DNA from 4 places in the Methylobacterium radiodurans genome. Region 3 is predicted to be linked to each of the others. Evidence: predicted binding sites of a transcription regulator. Region 3 holds the regulator's gene; each other region holds the start of a gene.
The links. The regulator PhoB, encoded in region 3, activates phosphate uptake and scavenging genes when phosphate is short. The targets are predictions, from matches to a motif close to TGTCATNNANCTGTCAT.

Region 1 (7,625 bases), 1.9 Mb from region 3:
TCCGCCTGCCAGCGCGGCTCGGCATCCTTGGCGTTGTAGCGCTCGGTCGGGGTCGGGTTCGTCATGGGTTCGGTCGCGGGGCGGGAAGCGGGCCGTCGAGGCCGGCGGGTTGCGGCCGGCACTAGCATATCCGCGCCCGATCCGGTCAACGCGCGGGCGCGCATTGCCGCGCATCACCCCTGCGCAGGAGCCGTGCCCTTGCGGCGCGCGTTGCGGCTGGTAGGTCCCCAGGAACAGACCCGAACCGTTGGATGTGCCCATGGATGTGCCGAAGACCGAGCCTGCCCCCTCCCCCGTCGCCCGGCCTCCGGTCGGCGAGGCCGACGTCGCGGCGGGTCTGGCCGAGGTGCGGGCCGGGATCGTGCAGGCCGCCGAGGATTGCGGGCGGGATCCCGCGGGCGTGCAGCTGATCGCGGTCTCGAAGACGGTATCCGCCGCGGGCATCCTGCCGGCGCTGGAGGCGGGCCACCGGGTCTTCGGCGAGAACTACGTGCAGGAATCCCGGGCCAAGTGGCCCGACCTCAAGGCGCGCTACCCGGATGTCGAGCTGCACCTCGTCGGCCCGCTCCAGTCCAACAAGGCCCGGGAGGCGGTCGAGTTGTTCGACGTGATCCATTCCGTGGATCGCCTCTCGCTCGCGGCGGCGCTCGCCAAGGAGATCGCCCGCGCCGGCCGGGCACCGAAGCTCCTGATCCAGGTGAACACCGGCGACGAGCCGCAGAAGGGCGGGGTCGCACCGGACGAGGTCGACGGGCTCCTCGCCGCCTGCCGCGACACCCACGGCCTCGCGATCCAGGGCCTGATGTGCGTGCCGCCCGTCGAGGACCCGCCCTCAGCCCACTTCGCCCTGCTGGCGCGGATCGCGGAGCGGCACGGTCTACCGATCCTCTCGATGGGCATGAGCGCCGACTACCCGGCGGCGATCCAGCTCGGCGCGACCCATGTCCGGGTCGGCACGGCGATCTTCGGCGCCCGCGCCCGCAAGGTCTGAGGCGGCGGGCCTGATCAGGCCCGCCCGATGACCCGGGCGAGCGACAGGCGCAGGGCCTCGGCCTCGGTGACACCGCCGTACTGCGCCTCGAACTCGTCCTGAGCGCGCTTCCAGATGATGTAGGCCGCCTCCAGCTTGACGCGGCCCGCCTCCGTGAGGGTGAGCGCCCGGGTGCGCCCGTCGTGGCCCGGCCCGATCTCCACGAGGCCGTCGCGGGACAGCGGGCGCAGGGCGCGCCCGGTGGCGGTCCGGTCGAGCACCAGGAACAGCGCGAGTTCGTTCACCGCGAGCGGCCCCGCCTGATCGAGCACCATCAGCACGGAGAACTGCGTCGCCCGCAGCCCGATCTCGGCGAGGTGGCGGTCGTAGAGGAGCGTCATGTGCCGGGCGGCCTGCCGGACGCCGAGGCAGTGGCAGGGGCTCGGAATCAGCCGCAAGCGACCGGCCTTCTTCACCGCGTCGGCTCGGTCGTTGCGGCGACGGACATGGGGCGGGATCTCCTCGCGCCGACATCGCCTCGGGCTGTGCCGGATCTTGGCCGTTAAGGCACACGCGGGGCGTGTGCGTCTAGATGATGAACTACGGTGCCCGTTTCAGACGATCCGCAAACGTGTGTGCGGCCCGACCCGACGGAGCAGCCGGAGCAGGTCCGGCAACCGCAGGGCGACGCAGCCCTCGGTCGGGCGGAAGCCCGGCCGGGCGACGTGGAGGAAGATCGCCGAACCCCGGCGCGGGCGGATCGGGCCGCGATTGTAGTCGAGATCGATCACCACGTCGTAGAGGCCGTCGTCGCGCCACATCCGCTCGTGGTTCACCCCCGGCGCGGGCAGGCGGATCGGCCGGTTGTAGCGCCGGTCGCGCGGGTCGTCGCACCAGCCGTCCTGCGGTCCGGTCCGGCGCAGCTTCAGGGCGGTGACGGGACGAAGGCCGAGCCGGTCGTGCCGGTAGGCGCCGCCGAGCAGGCGGAAGCTGCCGCGGGGCGAGCCGCCGTCCCCCTCGCGCTTGGCACGCACGATCCCGGCCGCGCCGAGCGCGCAGGGTATCGCACCGCCGGGCACCAGGATCTGGCCACGCCGCCGGTCCCCGGACCCGGCCCGCACCCGCAGCGTCCTCAGGGTCGTTGACACGGTCGGCGCGCGTGCCGGGCGGGTCGGTTTCATGGGCGGAACCTCGTCTCGGACCAGGCGGAGGCGGCCCTTGAGGCCGGCGCGGACAGACAGTATGAAGAATTGTGCGCAAGCCAATTCACAACCGCGAGCTGCGCATTATGCTGGTGCCTATGCCCGGACCCGCGGTTCCGGAGCCAGGGGGTTCGTATGGGCGAGCCCGGTTCCCGCTTCCAGGGGCCGTGCGCGCCGCTCCTCGGCCCGGCCTTCATCGAGCGGGCCTTTGAGAGTTGGACGGATGAACGCCTACCGCCTCCTGATCTGCGACGACGACGCGATCCTGCGGGAGACTCTGACCGAGCAGTTCGACGCCTACGATGAGTTCACGGTCGTGGCCGTCGCGGGCGCGGCCGCCGCGGTCGAGGCCGTCGCCGAGCACCGGATCGATCTCGCGGTGATGGATGTCGGCCTGCCCGACATGGACGGGCGTGAGGCCGTGCGCCAGATGCGCCGCAACGGCTATCGCGGTCCCGTCGTGATGCTGACGGGCCAGGATTCGGAGGAGGACACGGTCGAGGGCCTGGAGGCCGGCGCCAACGACTACGTCACCAAGCCCTTCAAGTTCGGCATCCTGCTCGCCCGCATCCGGGCGCACCTGCGCAGCCACGAGGCTTCCGAGGACGCCGTCTTCCAGATCGGCCCCTACACCTTTCGGCCGGGCGCCAAGCTGCTGGTCGGCGAGCGCGGCTCGAAGCTGAAGCTCACCGAGAAGGAGACCGCGATCCTGCGCTTCCTCTACCGGGCCGGCCGCGAGGTGGTGGGACGCGACACGCTGCTCGCCGAGGTCTGGGGCTACAACGCCCACGTCACCACGCACACCCTGGAAACCCACATCTACCGCCTGCGCCAGAAGATCGAGCCGAACCCCGCGACCGCCGCGATCCTCGTGACCGAGGCCGGCGGCTACAAGCTGCTGCCCTGACATTTTTCGTGCCCGTGCGTCGTGCGCGCAGGGCTCGGTTCGGCTAGAACCCGTCCTCATGTGAGAGGCCGGAGACCCGGGGCTTTGGCGATCGACGACGACATCGCGGTTCTCGCCGCCGCCCCCCTCCTCCGTTTCTTCGGGCGCGACGCCCTGCGGCTCCTCTCCTTCGCGGCCGAGCGGCGCGACCTCGCTCCGGACGAGATCCTGTTCCGGCGCGGCGAGGCCACCGACGGGGGCTTCGTCGTCGTCTCGGGAAGAGTCGTGCTGGTGCCGCAGGCGGCGGGCGCCGCGCCGGTCGAGGCCGGCCGCGCCGCCCTGATCGGGCAGATGGCCCTGTTCGTGCGCGGCGAGCGGCCGGGCGATGCGCGCGCGGCCGAGCCGACATCGGTGCTGCGCATCACCCCGGCCCTGATGCGGCGTGTGCTGGAGGAGTTTCCGGACGCGGCCGCCGCGATCCACGACGCGCTGGCCGAGGATCTGGCCGGGCTCTCGCAGGGCCTGGAGCGGGTGCGCGGCCTGCTAGCGGCCGGCTGAGCGCCCTCCCCGCTTCCCGCCCCTCCCCCGTCCACCGAAGGTGACAGGCCAGGGCCGGCTCTGTAAGCACGGGCGCGATTCACGCCAGCAACCGACCGGAAGACCCATGTCCGAGGCCCAAGCCCGCACGGAAGCCCACGCCGATCTCGCGCGCACGATCGAGAACGCCTGGGAGGAGCGCGCCTCCATCGACACCGGCACCCGCGGCCCGGTGCGCGAGGCGGTGGACGAGGCCCTGAACCTGCTCGACGCCGGCAAGGCCCGGGTCGCCGAGAAGACCGGCGAGGGCTGGCAGGTCAACCAGTGGCTGAAGAAGGCGGTGCTGCTGTCCTTCCGCCTCAACGAGATGGTCGCGGTGCCCGCGGGCGCCGCGGGCGCGCCGGCCTGGGACAAGGTGCCCTCGAAGTTCGAGGGCTGGGGCGAGAACCGGTTTCGCGATGCGGGCTTCCGCGTGGTGCCGGGCGCCGTGGTGCGCCGCTCGGCCTACATCGCGCCGGGCGTCATCCTGATGCCGTCCTTCGTCAATCTCGGCGCGCATGTCGGCTCGGGCACCATGGTCGACACCTGGGCGACGGTCGGCTCCTGCGCGCAGATCGGCAAGAACGTGCATCTGTCCGGCGGCGTCGGCATCGGCGGCGTGCTGGAGCCGCTCCAGGCCGGCCCCGTGGTGATCGAGGACGATTGCTTCATCGGCGCGCGCTCCGAGGTGGTCGAGGGCGTCGTGGTCGAGCGGGGCGCGGTGCTCTCCATGGGCGTCTTCATCGGCGCCTCCACCAAGATCATTGACCGCGAGACCGGCGAGGTCTTCCGCGGCCGGGTGCCGGCCTACTCCGTGGTCGTTCCGGGCGCGCTCCCCGGCAAGCCGCTCCCCGACGGCTCGCCCGGCCCCGCGCTCTACTGCGCGGTGATCGTGAAGCGGGTGGACGCGCAGACCCGCGCCAAGACCAGCATCAACGACCTCCTGCGCGACTGACCCCGTGCGGCAGGAGACCCGCCACCTCGACCTCACGGTCTCGGGGCGCCCCTGCCCCACCCCGGTCGACGTCCTGGGCGACGGGCCGGCGGCGCTGCTGCTGCCGGCGCTCTCCACCATCTCGGCCCGAGCCGAGATGCACGGCCTCGCCGAGGCGCTCGCGGGCGACCACAGCTGCCTCGTCCCGGACTGGCCGGGCTTCGGCGCGCGCCCGCGCCCGCGCATGCCGCTGAACCCGGACACGCTGCACGCCTTCCTCGACGCGCTCGTCACCGCCCTGCCCGGCCCCTACGCGCTCGGGATCGGGGCGGGCCACGCGGCGGGCTACCTCGTCGCGGCCGCCGCCCGCCATCCCGGCCTGTTCGGCCGGCTTGCGCTCGTCGCGCCCACTTGGCGCGGCCCGCTGCCGACCGCCATGCCCGGGCGTGAGCCGCTCTTCGGCCGGATCCGCCGCGCCGTCGAGGCGCCGCTCCTCGGCGACGCGCTCTACCGCCTCAACATCAGCCCGCCGATCATCGCCCGGATGATGCGCGCCCACGTCTACGCCGATCCGGAGCGCGTCACGCCGGCCCTGGTGCGGGCGAAGCATGCCGTCACGCGCCAGCGCAACGGGCGCTTCGGTACGGCGGCCTTCGTCACGGGGGGCCTCGATCCGGTCGGCACCCGGGAGGATTTCCTCGCCCTGTTTCGGGACGGACTCTCGCCCGTTCAGATGCTTCGGCCCGAGCGCGCCCCGCGCCGCTCGGGCGCCGAGATGGACGCGCTGGCCGCCAGCGACCGCGTGCGCGCCGTCCAGGTTCCGGGCGCCCTGAGCGCGCACGAGGAGCATCCGGAGGCCGTAGCCGCAGCGATCCGCGCCCTGGGCTGAGAGTCGCGCTTGGCAGAAACGCAAGATCCGGTCGGTTTTGTATCATGAATGCCGCCGAAGTTGCTTGAGCCCTGTCGGCTGCCATAGGCGCGTCGTGAAACCCCTCGTATGATTCTAAAAATCTCAGGATCGTGACGCCGCTGAACCCGATGCTCCGTCTCTCTGCCTTCCGCACCGGGCCGGCACGCCTGGCCCTCGCTCTCTCGACGGCCTCGCTCCTGGCCTCTCTTCCGGCCCGCGCGGAGCCCCCGAAGCCGGCCATGCCACCCGAGACCGCCGCGCCGGGCCCACAATCCGCCCCCTCGGTCGGCGTGGACACGCTGAAGCCGGGCAAGCCCGCGGCAAAGCCCTACCTCAGCGAGGCCGCAGCTCCGGACACGGTGAAGATCCTGTCGCCGCCGCCGGCGAGCCACTCGCCCCTGGAGAACGCCGACCGGGCGGCCTTCAACACGACGCGCGGCCTCAAGGGGAGCCCGCGCTGGGATCTGGCCGCGAGCGACGTGGCGGAGGGCGCCTCGGCCATCCTCGACACCTACGCCTGCGTGCTCGGCACCAAGATCGACGCGGCGCGCGTGCCCGCGGTGATCAACCTGTTCGAGCGCGCCCGGCTCGACATCGCCCGCGGCACCAAGGCGCCCAAGCTGCACTACCGGCGCCTCAGGCCCTTCGTCGGTAACGACGCGCCGATCTGCGTGCAGCGGACCCAGCAGCTCACCGACAGCTTCAGCTATCCGTCCGGGCACGCCACGCAGGGCTGGTCCTACGCACTGATGATGGCGGCCCTGGTCCCCGAGAAGACTAGCGCGATCCTCGCCCGCGGGCGCGTCTACGGCGAGAGCCGGATCGTGTGCGGCGTGCACTGGCTCACCGACGTCGCGGCCGGCCGCACCAACGGTGCGGCGATCTTCGCCGCGCTGATGGGCAGCGCCGATTTCCGTGCCGACATGGACAAGGCCCGGGCCGAGCTCGCCAAGGCGCTCGACGGCAAGGGACCCGCTCCGGCGGAGGCGATCTGCACCCGCGAGAACGACGTGCTCGCCGCGCCCGCTCTTCAGTTCTGAGCGTACGGCAGACTTTTGAACCGTTCCAAGTGTGTGATTTCAATCACGTTTTCGGGTTGATCACGCAAGCTTGACCGCTAAACCTCGGGTAACCGTGACGTTTCCCGCCCGAGGTTTTATGTCCCAGCCCGCCCGTCTCGCGGCTCTCGCCTCGCTGCTCGTCACCGGGCCGGCGGCAGCCCAGCAGAGCATCCAGCTCAACCAGATCTCGGTAGAGGCCGCGAAGCCGAAGGCTCGGGCTGCTGGCCCGCGCAGGCCGGCGCCGCCGCAGCCCGCCCAACGGGTGGAGCCGGGACCGGGTGGCGGGGACATCGTCGAGGCGGGGCCCCTCGGCCCGGGTGCCGACAGCGCCGCCACCAGCGGCGGGGGCGGCGGTCCGAGCGGCGTCGTGGGCTACACCGCGAAAGTCAGCCCGACGGCGACCAAGACGAACACGCCGCTGATCGAGACGCCGCAATCGGTCAGCGTCGTCACCCGGGAGCAGCTGAACGACCGCAACGTGCAGTCCGTCAACGAGGCGCTCGCCTACGCGCCCGGAACCTCGACGGACGTGTTCGGGTTCGATCCGCGCTTCGACGCGTTCTATATCCGCGGCTTCCAAGTGACCTACAACGGCATCTACCGCGACGGGCTGCGCCAGCCCGGCGTCGGCCTCGCCGTGCCCCGCATCGAGCCCTACGGCACGGAAGCGCTGACCATCCTGCGCGGCCCCGCCTCCGGTCTCTACGGCCTCGGCTCGCCCGGCGGCATCGTCGACGTGACGACGAAGCGGCCGGTCTTCACCCGGTTCGGGGAGGTCTGGTTCCAAGGCGGAAACTACGACCGCTACCAGGGTAATTTCGACCTCGGCGGTCCGATCGAAGGCTCCGACGGCACGATGGCCTACCGGCTGACCGGTCTCGTGCGCCAGTCCGACACCTTCCTGCCGGGTGCGACCGACGACCGGGCCTACATCGCGCCCTCCTTCACCTGGAAGCCCAGCGCCGACACCACCTTCACGCTGCTGACCGAGTTCCAGCGCACGCAGGCACCCGGCACAGCGGCCTTCGTCAACTTCCCGGGTTTCGTGGTCTCGCGGCTCTACCAGGGCGACCCGGGTTTCAACGC
Region 2 (7,625 bases), 1.7 Mb from region 3:
GTTGCGCCGGTAGAAGGCGTTCGAATCCTCGGCCGTGGAGAAGCCCGCGTACTGCCGGATCGTCCAGGGCTGGGTGACGTACATGGTCGGGTAGGGCCCGCGCAGGTACGGCGCGAGGCCCGGATAGGTGTGCAGGAATTCCAAGCCCTCGCGGTCGGCGGGCCCGTAGGCCGGCTTCACCGGGATGCCCTCCGGGCTCATCCAGGCCTCGCCGGCGGCGGGCGGCGGGACCGGCAGCGGATCGCCCGAGAACGGGACCTCGGCGAAGTTCGGGATGCGGGACATCGTGCAGGACTCGGGCGAGGGGCAGGCGTCAGCCCCGTTCGGGGCGGTTTGACGTGCATTATAAGGACGGTTCGGGTGCGGGCTACTCCCCGTCCGGCGGAGGCCGCATGACTGGCGCCGTTCGGCTGTCGCCCGGATCCATTGAAACGGGCCGGTGTCGCCCTACTCGTTACGGCCGAGGTTCGCGCCCGGCCGTGGTGCGCCTTCACGACGACGCGTCCCGCAGGAAGAGCCGAGCCCGATGGCCCTCAAGACCGTTCCGACCCAACCCTTCCCGGACCAGAAGCCCGGCACCTCGGGCCTGCGCAAGAAGGTGCCGGTCTTCCGGCAGCCGAACTACGTCGAGAACTTCGTCCAGGCGATCTTCGACACGATCGCAGACAAGGACGGCCAGACCCTGGTGATCGGCGGCGACGGACGCTTCCTCAACCGGGAGGTGGTGCAGACCGCGATCAAGATCGCGGCGGCCAACGGCTTCGGGCGGGTGCTGGTGGGTCAGGGAGGCCTGCTCTCGACGCCGGCCGCCTCCTGCGTGATCCGGAAACACGGGGCGATCGGCGGCCTCGTGCTCTCGGCGAGCCACAATCCGGGCGGGCCGGAGGGCGATTTCGGCATCAAGTTCAACACGAAGAACGGCGGACCGGCCCCCGAGAGCGTCACCGCGGCGATCTTCGAGCGGGCGAAGGCAATCACCGAATATCGCATCGCCGACGTGCCCGAACTCGATCTCGACCAGCTCGGCGACGTCACGGTCGAGGGGATGAGCGTCACGGTGATCGATCCGGTCGCCGACTACGCGGCGCTGATGCGCGAGCTCGTCGATTTCGAGGCGATCCGGGCTCTGTTCGCGGGCGGCTTCCGCATGCGCTTCGACGCGATGAGCGCGGTCACCGGCCCTTACGCGAAGGCGATCCTGGAGGGGGAGCTGGGGGCGGCCCCCGGCACCGTGGTGAACGCCGTGCCGCAGGAGGATTTCGGCGGGCACCATCCGGACCCGAACCCGGTCCACGCGCGTGAGCTGTTCGACCTGATGCATGGGGCAGACGCCCCCGATTTCGGCGCGGCCTCGGACGGCGACGGCGACCGCAACATGATCGTGGCGCCCGGCCTCTTCGTGACGCCGAGCGACAGCCTCGCGATCCTGGCCGCCCACGCCCACCGGGCGCCGGGCTACGCGGGCGGGCTCGCCGGCATCGCCCGCTCGATGCCGACGAGCCGCGCCGCCGACCGGGTCGCGGCCAAGCTCGGGATCAAGGCCTACGAGACGCCGACCGGCTGGAAATTCTTCGGCAACCTCTTGGACGCCGGGCTGATCACGCTGTGCGGCGAGGAGAGCGCCGGCACCGGCTCGAACCACGTGCGCGAGAAGGACGGGCTCTGGGCGGTGCTGCTCTGGCTCGACATCCTGGCGGACACGGGCGAGCAGGCGGACGCGATCGTGCGCGCGCACTGGGCGGATTTCGGGCGCGACTACTACACCCGGCACGATTACGAGGAGATCGAGAGCGCGGCCGCCGAGCGGCTGATGCAGGGCCTGCGCGACAGGCTCGGCACCCTGCCGGGGCAGAGCTTCGCCGGCCTCACGATCGCGAGCGCCGACGACTTCCGCTACGTCGACCCGGTCGACGGCTCGGTGACCGAGCGGCAGGGCATCCGCATCGGGTTCGCCGAGGATGCGCGGGTGGTCTACCGCCTGTCGGGCACCGGCACCGCCGGGGCGACGCTGCGGGTCTATATCGAGCGCTACGACCGCGACACGCACGATGCCGACCCGGCGACGGTGCTCGCCCCGGTTGTCGAGGCCGCCCGCGCGATCGCGCAGATCGCCGAGATCACCGGCCGGAGCGAGCCGAGCGTGGTGACCTGAGGCGGATTCGGGCCCGAACCGTTCTTCCCCTCCGTAGCCGAGGGGAAGCGATGCGGCTCACGCCGCCGCCCGCATCTGCGGCAATCCCGCCTCCAGGCCGGCGATCGCCCGCTCCAGCGCGGCGAAGCAGTCCGGGTCGAAGGCGGTGCCGACATCGCTTCGCATGATGGCGAGAGCCTTCTCCACCGGCATTGCCTTGCGGTAGGGCCGGTCGGCGGTGAGCGCGTCGAACACGTCGGCCACCGAGACGATGCGGGTCTCAGGCGCGATCTCCTCGCCCTTGAGACCTCGCGGATAGCCCTTGCCGTCGAGTCGCTCGTGATGGCCGCCGCCGATCAGCGCGATCTCGTGGAAGGCCGACACCCGCGCCAGGATGGTCTCGGACAGGACCGCGTGGTTGCGCATGTCCTGCCATTCCGCGTCGTCGAGCTTGCCGTTCTTGTCGAGGATCGCGTTCGAGACGCCGAGCTTGCCGATGTCGTGCAGCAGGGCGGCGCGGCGCAGCCAGCGCCGCCGCTCGGGGGCGTAGCCGAGTTCGGCCGCCACCAGGTCGGCATAGACCGCGACCCGCTCCGAATGGCCCGAGGTGAAGGGACTCTTGGCGTCGATGATCTGCGCGAAGGCGCGGGCGATGTCGTCGAGATAATCCTCGTCCACCGCGATCGGGCTGCGCGGCGCCAGCGCGAAGACGGCCGCCTCCACGTCCGGGGAGGCCAGCGTCTCCCAGAAGCCCGGCTCGGCGGCGGCCGCCTCGAAACAGGCCACCACCTGCGGGTCGAACCACGTGCCGGCGCGTGCCCGCACCTCGGCGACGGCCGCCGCGCGGCCGGCCGCGGTGTGGAACACGTCGACCACCTGGGCGAGGAGCGCCACCCGGGCGTAGAGCGGGATGGCGGGCCCGGCGAGCCGGTCGGGCCGGCCGCCGCCGTTCCAGTGCTCGTCGAGGGCGTGGATGGCGCCGCAGACGGCGGGCGGGAAGCGCAGGGCCCGGGCGATCTCGGCACCGCGCTGGCAGCGGGTCTGGATCAGGTCGTCGACGATCGCGCCGCCGTTCTGCAGGATGTTGAGCACTGCCCGGAAGCGCTCGGCGAGGCCCGCCTTCAGGCCCGTATGCGAGAAGACGAAGCCCAGCACCTTCGGCAGGCTGTCGCTCACCGTCTTGAAGTCGCGCTTGAAGCTGAGGTCGTCCGACAGGTACAGCTCGCAGATGCGTGCGGCGTTGCTGGAGCAGCCGAGGTCCTTCAGCATCACCGTGTGGTAGAGTTCCCAGAGCTGCAGCTCCGGCAGGCCCATCTGCCGGCCGATCTGGAAGCCGATCCAGGTCGCCCGCACGCAGTGCCCTGCGGGCTGCCCCTCGGTCAGGTCGAGGGCGTGGCTCAGCGCGCCGAGCAGTTCCGAGAACTGGACCGTCCCGGTCCCCGCCTCGCCGTCCGTCACCACCCGCATCATCGCCGTGCCCCGCCCTGTCCCTTGCGGACCTTCGTCCTCGGGGCCTGACCAAAGCGTTGCGGCGCGCGGGACCGATGCGCCGGATGGTCAACGGAGACTTGCGGCGCGCGGCCTGTCATCCCGCTGTCATCTCCGCGCCCGAAAGCCTGCCGAGTCCGGGCGGGGCCCTATCTCCCCGCCGACGCCGACCGACAGGAGCCCGCCCATGGACTTCCACCGCCGCTTCACCGTGCTGATGTGCACGCCGACCTTCGATCCGGGCGATCTGGAGGGCGCGCGGGTCGATCAGATCGTGGCGGCGGTCGAGCAGCGCGGCTTCGAGGTGGTGCGGGCCCGCCGCGTCGAGGACGCGGCCATCGCCGTGCAGACCGACGCCGCGGTCGGCTGCCTCGTGGTGGACTGGGGCAAGCGCGGCCTCGACGGCAAGGCCGCCGCCCTCATCGACATGATGCGCAAGCGCGGCCTGGAGATGCCGATCGTCATCATGGTCCGGCGCAAGCGGCTCGAAGACATACCCGTAGAGCTCCTGGACTTCATCGACGGCTACATCTTCCTGGCCGAAGAGACGCCGGAATTCATCGCCCGCGGCCTCGTCAGCCGCGTGACCCAGTACGCCGAGACCCTGAAGACGCCGTTCTTCGGCGCGCTGGTCGACTACGCCGAGAAGGGCAACCAGCTCTGGACCTGCCCGGGCCACAACGGCGGCATCTTCTACAACCGCTCGCCGATCGGCCGCATCTTCGTCGAGCATCTGGGCGAGGCGATCTTTCGCGACGACCTCGACAATTCGGTGCTCGATCTCGGCGACCTCCTTACCCACGAGGGTCCGGCCCTGAAGGCCCAGAAGGAGGCCGCCCAGATCTTCGGCGCGGAGAAGACCTACTTCGTCCTCAACGGCACCTCGGCCTCGAACAAGATCGTGCTGTCCTCGCTGGTGGCCGAGGGCGACCTCGTGCTGTTCGACCGCAACAACCACAAGGCGGCCCATCACGGGGCGCTCTTCCTCGGCGGCGGCATCCCGATCTTCCTGGAGACGGACCGGAATGCGTACGGGCTGATCGGGCCGATCTACCACGAGGCGCTCGACGAGACGCGCATCCGCGAGAAGATCCGGAACAACCCGCTGGTGAAGGACCGCGACGCGTGGCGCAAGGAACGCCCGTTCCGCGTCGCGGTAATCGAGCAGTGCACCTACGACGGCACGATCTACGACGCGCAGGAGATCCTGGAGCGGATCGGCCACCTCTGCGACTACATCCTGTTCGACGAGGCCTGGGCGGGCTTCATGAAGTTCCACCCGCTCTTCCAGCGCCGCTTCGCCATGGGGTTGACCGGGCTCGACGAGACCGCGCCTGGCATCATCGCCACGCAATCGACCCACAAGCAGCTCGCGAGCTTCAGCCAGGCCTCGCAGATCCACACGAAGGACGGACATATCCGCGGGCAGACCCGGCGCGTCGAGCATCGGCGGCTCAACGAGAGCTTCCTGGTTCACGCCTCGACCTCGCCGTTCTATCCCCTGTTCGCCTCGCTCGACGTCGGCGCCCAGATGATGAAGGGGCGCTCCGGCATGATCCTCTGGGACGACACGATCCGACTCGGGATCGAGTGGCGGAAAAAAGCCCGCGCCATTCGCAAGGAGTTCGAGGAGAACGAGCGCGATCCCCTGAAGCGCTGGTTCTTCGACCCCTTCGTGCCGGACGTGACGAAGACCGCCGACGGGGCCGAGGTGCCCTGGGAGAGCGTGCCGACGGACGAGCTGGCCTCCAACCCGCGCCACTGGGAGCTGACGCCCGGCGCGCGCTGGCACGGCTTCACCCATGTGGCGCCGGGCTACGCCATCACCGACCCGAACAAGCTCACCGTGCTCACCCCGGGCTTCGACCGGCAGACGGGCGCCTACGCCGACCACGGCGTGCCGGCCCCGATCGTGGCGCAGTACCTGCGCGAGAACCGGATCGTGCCGGAGAAGAACGACCTGAACTCGCTGCTCTTCCTGCTGACGCCGGGGGTCGAATCGTCCAAGGCCGGCACGCTGATCTCGGGACTCGTCGCCTTCAAGCGCCTGCACGACGACAACGCGCCGCTCGAGGAAGCCATGCCGGAATTCGTCCGGCGCCGGCCCGCCCGCTACGCCGGGGTGCGCCTGCGCGACCTCTGCGCCGACTACCACGCGTTCCACCGGGAGGCGAACACCTCCGCCCTCCAGCGCAAGCAGTTCGCGCCCGAGCACCTGCCCGAGATGGTGATGGCCCCGAAGGACGCGGCCCAGATGCTCACCCGCAACCACGTCGACTTCGTGCCGATCGCCGAGGCCGAGGGGCGTGTGGCCACCACCTTGCTTCTGGTCTACCCGCCCGGGATCGGCACGGTGCTGCCGGGCGAGCGGATCGATGAGCGCGCCAAGCCCATGCTCGACTATTTCAAGATGTTCGAGGCGGCCTCCAACCTGTTCCCGGGCTTCGAGGCCGAGATCCAGGGGGTCTACCGCCAGCACGAGCCGGACGGGCGGATCCGCTTCTACACCTACGTGCTGCGCGAGGGCCGCTGATGGAGGCCGACGCCCCGGTCGCAACCCATCCGGGCATCGTCATCCGCCCGTCCTCGGACTCGGACGTGTCGGCGATGATCGCGATCTACGAGCACCACATCCGCCGGGGCGTCGGCGACACGGGCGATTTCGAGGAGGAGCGCCTGCTGCCCGACGACCTGAAGCGCCGCCGCAAGACCATGCGCAAGAAGCGCCTGCCCCATCTCGTGGCCGAGCGCGACGGGCAGGTAGCGGGCTACGCCTACGCGGTGCCGTTCCGCAAGCGGCCGGCCTACCGCTTCACGCTGAAGCACTCGATCTACGTCCACCCGGACCACCTGCACGCCGGGATCGGCCGGCGCCTGCTGCCGGCGCTGATCGAGGCCTGTGCGGCGGGCGGCTACCGGCAGATCATCGGCTACATCGACGCGAAGAACGAGGCCTCGTTGCGCCTGCACGAGGCCTGCGGCTTTGCCCGGGTCGGCTACCTCGCCGGCGTCGGCTACAAATACGGTCGCTGGAGCGACAGCGTGATGGTCCAGTGCCCGCTGGGCACCGGCTCCGCCGACCAGCCGGCGGCCTGGCGCCGGCCGGAGCCCGCGCCCGTCGAGACCCTGGTGGCGGCCCACGACTGGCAAGGCGAGTAGAGCGGATCCCGTCCAGCTACGGGGAGATCCCGAGAGGGCCGGACCGCGCGAGGGCGCCCACGTAGGGTCCCCGCGCGTAGGGGTCCGACCTCGGCGCTGCCTCTGCGGCGAGGCCCCGACCGGCGCCGTCGGCCGCGCCCAGCATGAACCAGAGCAGGGCCCCGGTCTTGATCGAGAAGGGCGAGTCGCTGATCACGAGGAGCAGGCAGATATAGGTGGCGCCGGCGCAGCGCAGCCGCCACGCATCCGCGCTGCCGGCCGGCATCAGCACGAAGAGCAGCCACGCCGCCAGCCCACCGACGAGCCCGATCTGGAGCAGCACGTAGGCGTAGCCCGCATCCGAGACGAAGACCTTCTCGGCGCTCGTGCCGAGCACGCCCTCGACGGGCAGGGAGGTGATGATCTCGGCCGCCACCAGCAGGCGCCCGACGAAGTTGTTGCTCCGGTCCGACGCCGTGTTCTCGAAGCCGCAGACCGCGAGCGCCAACAGGATCGTGCAGGGCAGCGCGAACCAGAGCAGGCGCGGCAGCCGGTGGGCCGCCAGCAGCGCGGCGGCGATCGCCACGCAGACGACGGCGCCGAAGCGCGCATCCGCCAGGATGATGGTGAGCGCCGCGCAGGCGAAGAGCCAGCCGCGCCCCCGCATCCCCGGCCGGTAGAGCCCCCAGGCGAACAGGATCGCGCCGAAATTGCCCGCCGAGACCGGTTCGAGGAAGACCGAGGAGACCCGGTGCGGCCCCAGGAAGGGCAGGATCGTGCGCGCGTCCGGCCGCACGCCGCTCGCGAAGAGCGATCCGGTGAGGCCGTTCATCTCCGCGGCCGACATGCTGCCGCGGGCGATGTAGTA
Region 3 (7,625 bases):
CGTGGTCGCCCAGATCCACGAGGAGTGGAAGCAGGTGAAGGGCAAGGACGGCAAGCCGGTCCTCGGCAGCATGTAAGCCGGACATCCGGTCCGCCGACATCGAGAGGGGCCGGGGCGGCACCGCCGTCCCGGCCCGAGCTCCGGCCGCCGCCCGGTCCGATACCGGGCGGCTCCGGCACCGCCCCCGGGATCGGGGAGCGATGCGCGCAACCGATGGTCCGCCCTCGCGCCGGTCGCCTCCGCGCGCTAAACGCCCAACCCGGTGAAGAGAACCGCGGATGACCACCTTGACCGATCAGATCGCGCTGGCCGACACACGCGGCGTCGCGCGCCGCCAGGGCCCGAGCCGGGGTGGTGACGCCGTCTTCCGCGGCGCCGCCTACGCCTCCGCCCTGCTGGTGCTGCTGGTGCTGGCCGGTATCCTGGGCTCGATCCTCTACGGCGGCTGGCCCGCCTTCCGGGAATTCGGCTTCGGCTTCCTCACCTCCAGCGCCTGGAACATCGGCACCGAGCAGTACGGCGCCCTGGTCGCGGTGATCGGCACGCTCGCCTCGGCGCTGCTGGCCCTCGTCATCGGCGTGCCGATCTCGCTCGGCATCGCGATCTACCTGACGCAGCTCTGTCCCGGCTGGGCGAGGAAGCCCGTCGGCATGACGATCGAGCTGCTCGCGGCGGTGCCCAGCATCATCTACGGCATGTGGGGCCTGTTCATCTTCGCGCCACTCTTCGCCCGCTTCGTGCAGGTGCCGGTCTCGAACCTCGTCGAGGGCATGCCGCTCGTCGGCACGCTGTTCTACGCCCGCGTCCCCTCCGGCGTCGGCATCCTCACCGCGGGCATCATCCTGGCGATCATGATCGTGCCCTTCGTGGCCTCGATCGCCCGCGACATGCTCGACCAGATCCCGACCATCCTGCGCGAGAGCGCCTACGGCATCGGCTGCACCACCTGGGAGGTCGTGCGCCACGTGCTGGTCCCGCAGGCCTCGGTCTCGATCATCGGCGCGATCATGCTGGGGCTGGGCCGCGCACTCGGCGAGACGATGGCGGTGACCTTCGTGATCGGCAACGCCAACCGGCTCTCCGCCTCGATCTTCGATCCGGGCTCGACCATCGCGTCGCGCATCGCCAACGAGTTCAACGAGGCGGACGGCATGCAGCTCAACGCCCTGATGGCGCTCGGCTGCATCCTCTTCGTCATCACCTTCATCGTCCTCATCGTCGCCCGCCTGCTGACGCGGCGCGCCAAGGTCGCCTGAGGAGGCAAGCTGTGGACGCCGCCAACACCCTCGCCGCGCCGCCCGCCGGCACGGTCCCGCCGAAGCGCGCCAGCCGCGTGCGCGCCTCGCGCCGCACCGCCGACCGCAGCTTGCGCATCGCCTGCACCCTCGCGACCCTGCTCGGCGCGATCGTGCTCGGCTCGATCCTGCTCATGCTGATCGTCGAGGGCCTGAAGGGCCTCTCGCCGACGCTGCTGACCCAGCCGACACCGGGCCCCGGCAGCGAGGGCGGCGGCATCGCCAACGCGATCCTCGGCAGCCTCGTGATGACCTTCATCGGCATCCTGATCGCGACGCCGATCGGCGTGATGGCCGGGACCTACCTCGCCGAGTACGGCCGCGGCTCGAAGCTCGCGGACGTGATCCGCTTCCTCAACGACATCCTGCTCTCGGCGCCCTCGATCCTGATCGGCCTGTTCGTCTACACCCTGATGGTGCGGCCGATGGGGACCTATTCGGGCTGGGCCGGCGCGGTGGCGCTCGCCATCATCGCCACGCCCGTCATCGTGCGCACCACCGAGGACATGATGCGCCTCGTGCCGGGCACGCTCCGCGAGGCGGGCGCGGCGCTCGGCGCGCCCGCCTCGATCGTCATCCGCAGTGTGACCTGGCGGGCGGCGTCCGCCGGCATCGTCACCGGCATCATCCTGGCGCTCGCCCGCATCGCCGGCGAGACCGCGCCGCTCCTCTTCACCGCGCTCAACAACAACAGCTGGTTCAACGCCAACCTGATGGGCGGCGTCGCGAACCTGCCGGTGATGATCTACCAGTTCGCGCTCTCGCCCTATCCCAACTGGCAGCAGCTCGCCTGGGCCGGCGCGCTCCTCATCACCGTGACCATCCTGGCCCTGTCGGTGATCGCCCGCGTGGTGATCAAGCCGCAGCGCGCCCGCTGAGACGCCGAGTTCGAAGGACCGATCCCATGAGCAACGCCGCAGCGATCGCCGCCGAAGAGTCCGTGACCCAGCCCGCCGCCCGCGCCAAGGCCGATGCGGGGGCACCCGTCCGGATCGCCGTGAAGGACCTGAACTTCTACTACGGCCAGTTCCACGGCCTGAAGAACATCAACCTGAACTTCCACGACCGGCAGGTGACCGCGCTGATCGGCCCCTCGGGCTGCGGCAAGTCCACGCTGCTGCGCACCTTCAACCGGATCTACAGCCTCTATCCGGAGCAGCGCGCGGAAGGGCAGATCCTGCTCGACGGCGAGAACATCCTCGACCCGAGGATCGACCTGAACGAGCTGCGCTCGCGCGTCGGCATGGTGTTCCAAAAGCCGACGCCCTTCCCGATGTCGATCTACGACAACGTCGCCTTCGGCATGCGCCTCTACGAGAAGCTGCCGAAGTCCGAACTCGATGCCCGGGTCGAGTCGGCGCTCCGCAAGGCCGCGCTCTGGGACGAGGTGAAGGACAAGCTCAAGCAGTCCGGCATGGGCCTGTCCGGCGGCCAGCAGCAGCGCCTCTGCATCGCCCGCACGGTGGCCCAGCGCCCGGAAGTCATCCTGTTCGACGAGCCGACCTCGGCCCTCGACCCGATCTCGACGGGCCGCATCGAGGAGCTGATCGAGCAGCTGCGCGACGAGTTCACCATCGCCATCGTCACGCACAACATGCAGCAGGCGGCCCGCATCTCGCAGTTCACCGCCTTCATGTACCTCGGCGAGCTCGTCGAGTTCGGCCAGACCAACCGCATCTTCATGAACCCGGAGAAGCGGCAGACGCAGGACTACATCACCGGCCGCTTCGGCTGAGCCTCGGCCTGCCTCACGCCCGATCTCCCGTCCCGAGGACACCGCCATGCCCGGTCACATCGTCAGCTCCTACGACGCCGATCTGGAGAACCTGCGCCGCTCGATCTCCGAGATGGGCGGCATCGCCGAGAAGATGGTGACCGAGGCGACCGACGCGCTCGTGCGCCGCGACGCGACGCTCGCGCAGGCCGTGATCGCGGCCGACAAGCGGCTCGACACGCTCCAGCACGAGATCGAGGAGCGCTCGGTCCTCCTCATCGCCAAGCGCCAGCCGCTGGCCATCGACCTGCGCGAGACGATCTCGGCGATCCGCGTCTCGGGCGACCTGGAGCGGATCGGGGATCTGGCCAAGAACGTCGCCAAGCGCGTGGTGGCGATCAGCGACCAGGCGGTCGGCCAGAAGATCATCCTGGGCGTGCAGCACATGAGCGACCTCGCGGAAGGCCAGCTCAAGGACGTGCTCGACGCCTACGGCAGCCGCGACGTGAAGGCCGCGCAGGACGTCTGGGAGCGCGACGGCGAGATCGACGCGCTCTACAACTCGCTGTTCCGCGAGCTCCTGACCTACATGATGGAAGATCCGCGCAACATCTCGTTCTGCACGCACCTGCTGTTCTGCGCCAAGAACGTCGAGCGCATCGGCGACCACACCACCAACATCGCCGAGACGATCCAGTACCTCGCCACCGGCGAGACGCCGACCGGCGACCGGCCGAAGAACGACGCCTCGAACTACGCCACCGTCACGCCCGGACAGGGCTGAGTATCCAGAGTCCCCGCATGCGCACGCGTATCCTGATCGTCGAGGACGAGGAGGCGCTGACCACGCTCCTGCGCTACAACCTCGAGGCCGAGGGTTTCGAGGTCGATGCGGCGGCGCGCGGCGACGAGGCCGAGCTGAAGCTCGCCGAGCAGCAGCCCGACCTGATCCTGCTCGACTGGATGCTGCCCGGCCTCTCGGGGATCGAGCTGTGCCGCCGGGTCCGGGCGCGGCGCGAGACCGAGCGCCTGCCGATCATCATGCTGACCGCCCGGGGCGAGGAGGGCGACCGCATCCGCGGCCTCGGCACGGGCGCGGACGACTACATCGTCAAGCCGTTCTCGGTGCCGGAGCTGCTCGCCCGGGTGCGCGCGCTCCTGCGCCGGGCCAAGCCCGCCCACGTCGCCGACCTCCTGGCGGCGGGCGACATCGAGCTCGACCGGGTGAGCCACCGCATCCGCCGCAGCGGGCACGAGATCCATCTCGGACCCACCGAGTTCAAGCTGCTCGAGTTCCTGATGCAGAGCCCCGGTCGGGTCTTCTCGCGGGAGCAGCTCCTCGACGGGGTCTGGGGCCACGACGTCTACATCGACGAGCGCACGGTCGACGTGCATGTCGGCCGCCTGCGCAAGGCCCTCAACCGCCCGCGCCAGCCCGACCCGATCCGCACCGTGCGGGGTTCGGGTTACGCCTTCGACGAGACGTTTTCCGCTGAGGCGTGAGGGCGTTCCGGTAGATCCTCTTCATCCACCCGCGGCTCTCCCTCTCCCCGCGCGCGGGGAGACGCCTGTCTGCACCCTGTCGTGCAGACAGGAAGCGGAGGCGAAGCCGCAGCGGCGGTGAGGGGGCTTAAACGGAAGAGGCTGTGCCTGAGCCGCCCCCTCACCATCGGGTCGATCCCTCCGGGATCGATGCGCCGCCTCGCTTCGACGACGACAGGGTCGCCGAAGCCCTCTCCCCGCACGGCGGGGAGAGGGATGCGCGGGATCCAGACGGATGACCGACCGGTGTATGAACGCCCCTCAGCCCCTCCCTGATACGCCCTCCGCCGCGCTTCGCTCGGGTCCGACCCGTTCCAGCCAGCCGAGCACGCCGCCCTCGGTCAGGATCTGCGGCAGCACGTGCGGCTCGGCCCGGCCGGTGTAGAGCAGGTAGAGCGGCACGCCGCTGCGGCCGTGCCGCTCCAGCAGGCGGGTGATCTCGGGGTTCTGGTTGGTCCAGTCGCCCTTGAGGTAGGCCACACCCCGCGCACGCATCGCGGCGCGGACCGCCCCGGTCGAGAGCGCGATGCGCTCGTTGACCTGGCAGGTGATGCACCACGCCGCCGTCATGTTCACGAAGACCGGCCGTCCTTCGGCGAGCAGCGCGTCGAGGCGGCCCTGCGAGAAGGGCTCGACGCCCTCCGCCCGCATCTCGGCGGCCGCGGTGGCGCGGTCCTGCCCGAGCGTCAGGCCGATCGCCGCGGCGCCGATCACCGCCAGCACGGCGAGGCCGCGGGCGGCGCGGGCCGGGAGCGCCGCACTGTCGCGCCCGCGCTCCCAGGCCCAGGCCGCGAAGCCCACGAGGACGAGGCCGAACAGGGCCGCGAGCAGGCCCTGCGGCCCGACCTGCTGGGCCAGCACCCAGACGAGCCAGGCCACGGTGGCGTAGACCGGGAAGGCGAGCGCCTGCTTCAGCACGTCCATCCAGGCGCCCGGCCGCGGCATCAGGCGGAGCGCGGCCGGCCAAAGGGTGAGTAGGAGGAAGGGCAGGGCGAGGCCGAGCCCGAGGCTCGCGAAGACGAGGAGCGCGGCAGGCGCCGACTGGGTCAGCGCGAAGCCGACCGCCGTGCCCATGAAGGGCGCGGTGCAGGGCGTCGCCACCACGGTCGCCAGCACGCCGGTGAAGAACGAGCCCTCGAGCCCCGCGCGCCGGGTCAGGCGATCGCCGATCCCGGCGACGCGGCCGCCGAGATGCACCGCCCCCGACAGGCTGAGGCCCATCGCCAGGAGCAGGTAGGCCAGCGCCGCCACGAAGACCGGCGATTGGAGTTGGAAGCCCCAGCCGAGCCCGGCGCCCCCGCCCTTCAGGACGATCAGCAGGCCGGCGAGCAGGAGGAAGCTCGCCAGGACTCCCGCCGTGTAGGCGAGCCCGTGCAGACGCACGCGCTCGGGCCGCTCGCCCGCGTGCTTCACCAGCCCCAGCACCTTGATCGAGAGGACCGGGAAGACGCAGGGCATCAGGTTGAGGACGAGGCCGCCGAGGAAGGCCAGCAGCGCGGCGGCCAGCAGCGTCGGCGCCTCGTCGCCGGAGACGGTCGGCGTCGCCGGTGCGGCACCCGCGGGGATCTGGCTCGGCGCGGGCGGGGGCGCCTCCTCGCCGATCGCCAACGCGCGGCGCACCGGGCCGCTGCCCGTATCCTGCTCGATCGTCAGCACGCCCGGCAGCGTCGCGGGGGCGGGCTCGGCCGGGTTGGCGCGGGTGAGGGTGATATGGATGCCGCTCGCATCGACCGCGAGCGCCTGCTCGGCGGCGTTGTCGAGCGCGGTCTCCGAGTAGGGGAAGAAGGCCGCCTTGCCGACGGTCTCGGGGCGCAGGCCCGCCGCGTCGAGGTTCAGCACGAGGCTATCGCCCTCGCGCGACAGCCGCGCCGGCCAGGGGGAGGGGACCGGCAGGGCCTCGCGGGCGCGGGCGAAGAGGTCGCGGGCTCCAGGATCGGGCACGGCCTCGCGCGCCACCGACAGCGTCAGGGCGAGGTCGGCGGCGCCCGGCACGCACTCGGTCTCGCAGACGAGGTAGCTGAGCTTGGCGGCGAGCCGCACCGGGCTCGCCGGGTCGAGGCTCGGCGGCGGAGTCACGGGGACGAGCAGCACCGCCTCGCCCTCGTAGCCGTAGTTCATCAGCGTCGCGACCGGGATGCGCTCCGGCGCCGGCCAGCGGATCGGCCCGGCCGAGAAGCCCGCGGGCAGGGTCCAGATCACCTCCGGCGGCAGGCCGGAATCGCCGGGATTGCGCCAGTAGACGTGCCAGCCGGGCTTCATCGCCATGCGGACGGCGAGCCAGAAGGTCTCGCCCGCCCGCACGCCCGCGGGCTCGGCCACGAGGCTCGCTCGGACGAGGTCCTTGGGCGCCTTCAGCCCCTGGGCGAGGGTGGACGACGAGACCAGGAGGACGAGGAGGGCGAGGAGCCGGATCATGCGCTGGTCTCTAGCATGAGCGGCGCGCCCGCGGGCGTCCCCGCGTCGTCGCGGTCAGGCGGCGGGCGCCTCGGAGGTCCCCTCAGAGGGAGCCAGCGGCGCCGTCGCCCGGTCGAGCCAGGCGCGGGCCTCCGCGTCGAGGTACGGGGACAGGGTCTCGCGGACGCGCGCGTGGTAGGCGTCGATCCAGGCGACCTCGGCGGCGTCGAGGAGATCCGCGTCGATCAGGCGCCGGTCGTAGGGGGCCAGCGTCAGCGTCTCGAAGCCGAGCATCGGCCGCTCGCCGCCCGCGATCTCGCGCGGCTCCACGAGGACGAGGTTCTCGATCCGGATGCCATAGGCGCCGGCCCGGTAATAGCCCGGCTCGTTCGAGAGGATCATGCCGGCCTCCAGCGCCACGGTGCCGGTCTTGGCGATGCGCTGCGGACCCTCGTGCACCGAGAGGAAGCTGCCGACGCCGTGACCGGTGCCGTGGTCGAAATCGAGCCCGGCCTGCCAGAGCGGGAGGCGGGCGAATGCATCGATCTGCGCGCCGGTCGTGCCCTTCGGGAAAACCGCGCGGCTGATCGCGACGTGGCCCTTGAGCACGCGGGTGAAGCGATCGCGCATCTCAGGCGTCGGTTCGCCCACCGCCACCGTGCGGGTGATGTCGGTGGTGC
Region 4 (7,625 bases), 600 kb from region 3:
AGGCCTCTGGGCTCAGTCATCGTCGTCGCCCGAGACCCGGATCTGGCTCTTGAACTCCTCCGAGAGCAGCGCCTGCCCGCCCCGGAGCACGATCTCGGCGCCGTCCGACAGGCCCTCGACCACGTAGGAATCGTTCGACATCGGCGGGTCGGTGCGGATCGGGTGGCGGACATAGGCCCCCTCACCCACCGCCCGGTAGACCCAGGTGCCGCCCTGCCCGTGCACCACCGCGTCTTCGGGCACCAGCACGCCCGTCACCGCGCGCTCGGCGGGCAGGAAGGCCAGGGTGCTCATCCCGGGCAGGAGCCCGCCCTCGCCCGAGACCAGATAGTAGAAGCTCTGGCCCTGGATGCGCGGGTCGGTGCGCGGCGCCGGGCCGACGAGGCGTAAGGCAACCCGCGCGCTCTGCGGCGGCACCTCGGCGAAGGCCGCCTCCGGGGCCGCGCTCAGGGCCTCGCCCGGCGGCAGCGTCACCTGCATCAGGAAGTCGGCGCGCTCGATCAGCCGGGTGACGGCGGGCGCGCGCTCGACGATGGCCCGGCCGATCACCGGCCCCCATTCCTGCTGGGCGGTGGCGGCGAGCGTGCGCAGCTGCGATTCCGCCGCCGCCAGGGCGGCTGCGTCGGTCTGGTAGGTGCCCTCCGCGGTCTCGACCTGCACGGTGGTGGCGTATTGGCCGAGGTTCCGCGCTCGGCGCGAGGCGCTGCCCGAGACCTCGGCCCTGGCCCGCGCCTGCTGGAGCTGCGCCTTCGCACTGGCATAGGCGTTGGTCAGCTCGGTGACCCGGGCGAGGTCGAGCACGAGGCCGTAGGCCTGAAGCTCCTGCCGGTGGGGCAGCGCACGGCGCACCTCGCTCACCAGCCCGATGCGGGCGCGCTCCTCGGGCGTCAGGCGCACCACGGTGCGGCCGTCCTCGACGGCCGTGCGGGGGGCCGGCAGCGCCGCCCCGGCGACCGGCGCGGGGCGCAGGCCGGAGCCGATGCCCGCGCGCAGGCCCGCGCCCACATCCGTGAGGGCGCCGGCCAGGATAGCGCCGGCCAGGATCGCGCCGGCCATGAGGGCGAGGCCCGCGAGCAGGGCTGGACGTCGCCGCTGAACCACCGAGACACCCTCCCCGCACGCGCCGCCGTGCCGCCCGCCACCGTCCCGGGGAAGCACTGCGGCGATTGCCTATTTTGCCCGGATCTCATGGCCGAATATACCTGGTTTCGGTTCACAGGGAATGGTTTCCCGCGGCGGTGCGCGGACCCGGGCGCGGACGGGCCATGGTGCAACTTGGAGGAGTTAGCGAATGAAAACACAGCTTTGATGGGATATTTGGCGGACTTGATGCGAGATGCACTGCGTTCTCCGGTACGCATTAGGGCAATATAAACAACAATATCCTATGCCTGCCGGGTTGATAGAGGTGCGGGAGGGGTCTTCGGGTCATGGGAAGCGGCGCGTCGTTCAGGGGGAGGGCGCTCGGGAACCGCCAGTTCGGACGGGACCGCCGCGGCGTGTCGGCCGTCGAGTTCGCCCTGGTCGCTCCCCTGATGCTCTACATGGGCGGCGTCTTCTTCAGCCTCGGCATGTCCCTGCACGCGCACAACACGATCTCCATGTATGCCAGAGAGGCGGCGCGCGGCCTGGCCGTCGGCTACATGACCGAGGCGGAGGCCAAGCAGTTCGCCGAGACGCGCGCGCGCAACGATCTGAAGGTCGCCGTCAGCGCGAGCATCGATCCGGCGACCAAGGGGGATGCGAACGACCGCGACGTGGTCGTGACGCTCACGATCGCCCCGGCGGAGATCGCCAAGCTGACGCCGTTCGGGAACTGGGTGCCCGGCGGGGTCCGGTCCCAGGCCGTCATGCGGAGCATCGCGCCGTGAGGGCTGTCGACCCAGGACGCGCGCGGGCGTTCCGGGACGATCGCGGCGGGGGCGTGGTGCTGATCGCCGCCGTCCTGATCGTGATCCTGACCCAGGTCGCAGGCCTCGTCGTCGATGTGGGCATGGCCTACAGGGAGAAGAACATCCTTCTCACCAGCGCGGAGGCCGCCGCCCTGGCAGTCGGCCCCTACATCTCGTCCGCTGATGGCAGCGCCGCGCTCCCCGTCGCCCAGTCCTACGCCGCGCGGAACCGCCCGAACGTCGGCGACCTCGTCACCGCGGCACAGGTGGAGTTCGGCCAGTGGAGCAAGGGCACGTTCACGCCCGGCGGCCCAGCGAACGCCGTCCGGGTGACGGCCTCCCGCACGGCGGCCAAGAAGAACGCCCTCGAGACCTCCTTCGCCAAGCTCTTCGGTATCAGGACCTGGGACGTGTCGGCGAGCGCGGTCGCCGTGGCCGGTACCGCCCCAGTCTGCATCCTGACCCTTCATCCGGATCACTTCGACGCGTTCGACATTGATCGGGGTGCCCGGATCGACGCGCCCGACTGTCACGTCCACGTCAACTCGAAGCACAGTGCGTCCCTAGGACTTGGGTCCTCGTCCTATGTGAACGTCAAGAGCATCCACGTCGTCGGCGGCGTGGACAGGAGCGGCTCCGCGACCGTCAACCCGGCCCCTGTGACGGGCGCCGACGTGATGGCGGATCCCTACGCCGCCCTGCCCGCCCCGGTGAACAATGCCTGCGGGGGCAGGAAGCTCGTGAGCAATGCCGACACGACGCTCACTCCGACGCAGGCCTTCTGCGACGGCCTCACGATCGCGGGCGGGACGGTGACGTTCTCGCCGGGCGTGTACGTCATCAAGGGGCCGCTCACCGTGAAGGACGGGGCCTCGATCAGGGGCAGCGACGTGCTGATCTACCTGGACGGCTCGGGCAGCGACATCTTCTTCCACAGCAACACCAGTTTCAACCTGAAGGCGGCGGCGACCGGCCCCTATGCGGGGATCGTGCTGTGGTCGGACAAGCGCAACACCCACGACCACGACATCTACTCGAAGTTCGGTGCCGTGGCCGAGGGGACGATCTACGCACCGAGCAGCCAGGTCGAGTTCGAGAACAACGTCGTGTGGGAGGCCTCCTGCATCCGCATCGTCGTGTCGCGCCTGGAACTCGACAACAACTCGCGCTACCAGGCCACGAAACCGGATGCGAATTGCAGCAACAATCTCTACCAGCCGGGGGGCGTGAGGCTGGTCCGCTGAGGGCGCCGGCGCGTCACGTCCTGGGCTCGGCCAGCGGCACCACGAGGTGGAAATGCGCGCCCGGCCCGTCCCGGGGCGTGGTCAGCGTGGCGCCGAGCTGGCGGCCGAGATTGGCGATCACCCGCATGCCGAGGCTGCGGGTGGCCCGCGCGATGTCGAAATCCTCCGGCAGGCCGATGCCGTCGTCGCCGACGTCGAGAACGAGCCGATCGTCCGCCAGGGTCGTGCGCACACGGATCTCGCCGCCCGCCGGGCAGGTCGCCTCCGGATAGGCGTACTTGATCGCGTTCGTCACCAGCTCGTTGACGAGGAGCCCGATCGGGATCGCCTGGTCGGCCGCGATGCGCAGGGGCGTCGCCGTGCAGACGAGGCGGTGGCGCGGCGCGCCGCTCTGCAGGTTGGCGGTCAGCGTCTCGAGAAAGGGCGCGAGGTCGATCTCGCCCGGGGTCCCCCCCTCGCCCTGCCCGTCACCCTGCCGCCAGAGCTGGTCGTGCACGCCCGCGATCGCCTCGACGCGGGTGCGCGCGTCGATGAGAGCCGCCCGCACCGCCTCGCCGTCCGGGCCGGATTCGACGCTGCGGGCCTGGAGCGCCAGCAGGCTCGCCACGATCGCGAGGCTGTTCTTGACCCGGTGGCTCATCTCCCGGGCGAGCAGGTCCTGGCGGGCGAGCGCGGCGCGCAGCAGGCCCTCCGTGCGCAGGCGCTCGATGGCGCCGCCGAGCAGGTTGGCGAAGCCCTGCATGAAGGCGATGTCGGCCTCGCCGAACATGCCGTCCCGGGTGTCGTCCACCTCCAGCACCCCGAAGGCGCCCTCGCGGTTCTCGATCAGCACGTTGACCGCCCGGCGGATGCCGTGGTCGGCCATGAGCTTGGGCGTGCGGAAGCGGGTCTCCTGGTCGAGGTGGTTCGAGATCACCGGGCGCCCGGTCTTCAGGGCGAAGCCCGCGGGCGAGGCGAGGTCGGCCCCGACCGTCGCCTTGCCGATCACCTCGGGCCCCCAGCCGACGCCGGCCCGCACCAGCAGCGTGTCCTCAGCCCGCAGGTATTCGAGCGCCTTGCAGAACTGCGCGCCCATCCCCTCGGCGCAGAGCTCGGCCGCGCGCTGGAGCAGCCGGTCGAAATCGTCGCCGCGCAGGGCCTCGACGCCGAACTCGGAGAGGATCGCCTGCTGGCGCAGGCGAAGGGAGAGATCCGCGGAGCACTGGTCCATAACGGCCGTATCTATAGCAGGACGTGCCGGACGGTGCGATGCGGGCGGCCCCGCGCAGGCCTTCACATTTCGGTCCCCCCGCGTCCCTTCGACGCTGCAGCCCCCGACTCCCCTCGCCCGTTGACCGGCCGAACAGGAGGAGGCGCGACCATGGCCGGTAACACGCAGGGACTTTCCGACAAGGCACTCTCGATCTTCGCCTTCGCGGCCTATCACCGTCTGCTCAGCGGCGAGCGCGTCTCGTCTGTGATCCGGAAGGACGGCGCGGGCCACGAGGCCGATCCGGAGGGGGTTGCCGAGCTGGAGCGCCGGGGCCTCGCCACCGCGAGCGAGACCGGGATCGACTTGAGCGAGGAGGCGCAAGCTTTTACCGAAACGCTGGTCGAGGCGATGCGGCGCACGGCGGGCGCCTGAGCGTCCCTCGCGCCCGGCAGGGCCGATCCTTCTCGATCGTGCAGCATCAACGCATTGCAGGAAGCCGGCAGCCCCGTCTGGCGGAGAGATGGGGGCGTGCGCGCCTCGCACCGGACCCATGCGGATCGCCGCCCGGATCCCGGCCCGGGAGCGCTGCGTTCGCATGTCGCAACCCGCGCTCGCGCCCGAATACTCGCCCCTCTCACGCCGTTTGGTATACCAGTATTCCACATACAGTTATTGAGCCGATGCCGCTGCCGAAACCTTGCAATCCGGCATCGCCACCCTCGGATGCCGTAAAAACCTTGGTCTAGAATGACTTGGGCGTGGATGCGCCGGCCGCCGGCCGGCGCTCGCTCCCGTGCGGGTACTGTCCAAAGCCGAATAATCCTGCGACGCGGGCGCGCACCAGAACTCCGATGTGCGCTGCTTCACCCGAGTAAATCTCAGACGAGGATTAAAGATAGACGAATAAACAGGTGTTTTGGCGCACAAACAGCTGAGAAATGCCGATCTACATTCCGCTCATCGGCGAAGATCTTCGGAGATCGACGCGATCACTGTAGCGAAAAGGATAGATCGTCATGATGAAGCGTATCGTTGTGACTGCCGCGATGGTCTCCGCTCTCGGCCTGCCCCTGGCAGCCCAGGCCGGCGAGGGTGGGGGTGGTGAGCGCATGGTGGCCGGCGGTGGCCACATGAGCAGCTTCGTCAACAACCCTTACCATGATCCCCGCTCCGTCTACTCGCAGCGCCAAGGCACCGGTCAGATCCTCGGCGCGCCGATGCTGCACGAGCCCGCCCCGGTCATCGCCCGCCGCGACGTCGTCTCGCCGGCCTGGGCCGCGGGCTGGTCCGGACGTCCGCGGCGCTGATCGCGCCGGTCCCGTCCGCGGGGGCGGGGCTCCCGTCATCCCCCTGTCAGACGGCTGCGCTCTGTCTCGCCCGGTTCCGAGATCCCGGCGAGAGAGCCCGATGTCCCCTCCCCTCACCCGCCGCCGCGTCCTCACGGGCGCCGCCGCCCTCACCCTGGCCCGCCCCGGGATCAGCCGCGCCGCCGACCGGCCCGCGCTCAGCCACGGCCTGCAATCGGGCGACGTCTCGGGCAGCGAGGCGGTGGTCTGGGCCCGGGCCGACCGGCCGTCCCGCGCGGTGATCGAGTGGGCGACGACCGAGCGCTTCACCGAGATCGGCGGCGGCGTCTTCGTCGATGCCCTGCCGGAGAGCGACCTCACGGTGAAGACGGTTCTGCAGGGCCTGCCGCCGGACCAGGACATCCATTACCGGGTGCGGCTCCAGAACCTCGCCGAGCCGACGATCCTGGGCGAGCCGCTCACCGGCCGCTTCCGCAGCGCGCCGGCTCAAGGGCGCGACGTCAGCTTCTGCTGGTCGGGCGACACCGCCGGCCAGGGCTGGGGCATCGACGAATCCCGCGGCGGCATGACGATCTACGCCGCGATGCTGCGGAACCGCCCCGACTTCTTCCTGCATTCCGGCGACACGATCTACGCCGACGGGCCGATCCAGGCCGAGGTCCGGCTCCCCGACGGTGGCCTCTGGCGCAACATCGTCACCGAGGAGAAGGCCAAGCCCGCCGAGACGCTGGCCGAGTTCCGCGGCGCCTACAAGTACAATCTCCTCGACCGCAACGTGCTCGCGATGAACCGCGAGATCCCGATCCTCGCCCAGTGGGACGACCACGAGGTCACGAACAACTGGTGGCCGGGCGAGCCGCTGACCCGGGCCGAGCACCGCCGCCGCGGCTACACGGCGGCCAACAGCCTCGTGCTCGCCGCGCGCGCCACCCGCGCCTTCCACGAGTACATGCCGATGCGCTTCGAGCCGGCCGAGCCGGGGCGCGTCTACCGCCGGGTCTCGTACGGACCCCATCTCGACGTGTTCCTGCTCGACATGCGCAGCTATCGCGGGCCCAACGGCGCCAACGACGAAACCGAGCCGAGCGCGCGCACGCAGTTCCTCGGGCCCGCGCAGCTCACTTGGCTGAAGCGGGAGCTGAAGGCCTCCCGCGCGACCTGGAAGGCGATCGCCGCCGACATGCCGCTCGGGCTGATCGTCACCTACGACACCGACCGGAGGTTCGGCTCGGAGGCGGTGGCGCAGGGCGACGGGCTTCCGCTCGGGCGGGAGCTGGAGATCGCGGACCTGCTGCGCTTCATCCGCGACCAGGACATCCGCAACACGGTCTGGTTCACCGCGGACGTGCACTACACGGCGGCGCACCACTACGACCCGAACCGGGCCCACTTCCAAGAGTTCGCGCCGTTCTGGGAGTTCGTCTCGGGCCCGCTCCACGCCGGCACCTTCGGGCCGGCCAAGCTCGACGACACGTTCGGCCCGCAGCTGCGCTTCGTGAAGGCACCGCCGGCGGGGCGCCAGAACCTCTCGCCGGCCGAGGGCTACCAGTTCTTCGGCCACGTCGCGATCGCGGGCGCCACGGGGCAGATGACCGTGACGCTGAAGGACGCGGCCGACGCGGATCTGTGGCGGACGGTGCTCGACCCGGCATGAGGCCGGGCAAGCTTCAGCGGCCCGCCCGCATCAGCTCCGGCACGCCGGAGCGCGGCAGCACGCCCTCCCGCATCACCGCGCGCCGCAGGGGCCCCACCGTCTGCATGGCGACGAGGCCGAGGCCGCGCAGGGCGTCGAGCGGCGCCAGCGCGGTGAGCAGGCTGCGGTTGAGCCCGTCCACGACCGCGGTCCGCAACGCCGCGTCCCGGCGGCGGCTCCGGGCGAAGCCGGCCAGCGCCGCGCGGGCGCCGGGATCGCGCCCGTCCGCCACGGCCGCCCGCACCGCGTCCCGCAGGGCGGCGGCGTCGCGCAGGCCCAGATTCAGCCCCTGCGCGC

Region 1: DK427_RS03600 (acid phosphatase) is a predicted target of PhoB. The motif match lies at 5,537-5,553, and genes of this name have one in related genera.
Region 2: DK427_RS02615 (Orn/Lys/Arg family decarboxylase) is a predicted target of PhoB. The motif match lies at 3,715-3,731, and genes of this name have one in related genera.
Region 4: DK427_RS17755 (alkaline phosphatase D family protein) is a predicted target of PhoB. The motif match lies at 5,669-5,685, and genes of this name have one in related genera.

What each region holds. Positions count from the first base shown of each region.
Region 1 covers NZ_CP029551.1:800,532-808,156, forward strand. The annotation lists gene leuS (leucine--tRNA ligase) at 1-65, opposite strand, end outside; gene DK427_RS03565 (YggS family pyridoxal phosphate-dependent enzyme) at 260-991, shown strand; gene DK427_RS03570 (MarR family winged helix-turn-helix transcriptional regulator) at 1,006-1,446, opposite strand; gene DK427_RS03575 (L,D-transpeptidase family protein) at 1,585-2,151, opposite strand; gene DK427_RS03580 (response regulator transcription factor) at 2,396-3,079, shown strand; gene DK427_RS03585 (cyclic nucleotide-binding domain-containing protein) at 3,164-3,616, shown strand; gene dapD (2,3,4,5-tetrahydropyridine-2,6-dicarboxylate N-succinyltransferase) at 3,723-4,589, shown strand; gene DK427_RS03595 (alpha/beta fold hydrolase) at 4,594-5,457, shown strand; gene DK427_RS03600 (acid phosphatase) at 5,607-6,518, shown strand; gene DK427_RS03605 (TonB-dependent siderophore receptor) at 6,637-7,625, shown strand, end outside.
Region 2 covers NZ_CP029551.1:595,055-602,679, forward strand. The annotation lists gene scpA (methylmalonyl-CoA mutase) at 1-285, opposite strand, end outside; gene DK427_RS02605 (alpha-D-glucose phosphate-specific phosphoglucomutase) at 527-2,152, shown strand; gene DK427_RS02610 (HD-GYP domain-containing protein) at 2,210-3,598, opposite strand; gene DK427_RS02615 (Orn/Lys/Arg family decarboxylase) at 3,807-6,152, shown strand; gene DK427_RS02620 (GNAT family N-acetyltransferase) at 6,152-6,778, shown strand; gene DK427_RS02625 (UDP-phosphate alpha N-acetylglucosaminyltransferase) at 6,795-7,625, opposite strand, start outside.
Region 3 covers NZ_CP029551.1:4,395,501-4,403,125, reverse strand. The annotation lists gene pstS (phosphate ABC transporter substrate-binding protein PstS) at 1-76, shown strand, start outside; gene pstC (phosphate ABC transporter permease subunit PstC) at 279-1,256, shown strand; gene pstA (phosphate ABC transporter permease PstA) at 1,268-2,173, shown strand; gene pstB (phosphate ABC transporter ATP-binding protein PstB) at 2,200-3,030, shown strand; gene phoU (phosphate signaling complex protein PhoU) at 3,077-3,793, shown strand; gene phoB (phosphate regulon transcriptional regulator PhoB) at 3,811-4,512, shown strand; gene DK427_RS20615 (protein-disulfide reductase DsbD domain-containing protein) at 4,813-6,966, opposite strand; gene DK427_RS20610 (aminopeptidase P family protein) at 7,021-7,625, opposite strand, start outside.
Region 4 covers NZ_CP029551.1:3,794,838-3,802,462, forward strand. The annotation lists gene DK427_RS17715 (efflux RND transporter permease subunit) at 1-20, opposite strand, end outside; gene DK427_RS17720 (efflux RND transporter periplasmic adaptor subunit) at 13-1,056, opposite strand; gene DK427_RS17725 (TadE family protein) at 1,500-1,871, shown strand; gene DK427_RS26430 (TadG family pilus assembly protein) at 1,868-3,136, shown strand; gene DK427_RS17740 (sensor histidine kinase) at 3,150-4,346, opposite strand; gene DK427_RS17745 (hypothetical protein) at 4,497-4,760, shown strand; gene DK427_RS17750 (hypothetical protein) at 5,348-5,635, shown strand; gene DK427_RS17755 (alkaline phosphatase D family protein) at 5,736-7,289, shown strand; gene DK427_RS17760 (UbiH/UbiF family hydroxylase) at 7,303-7,625, opposite strand, start outside.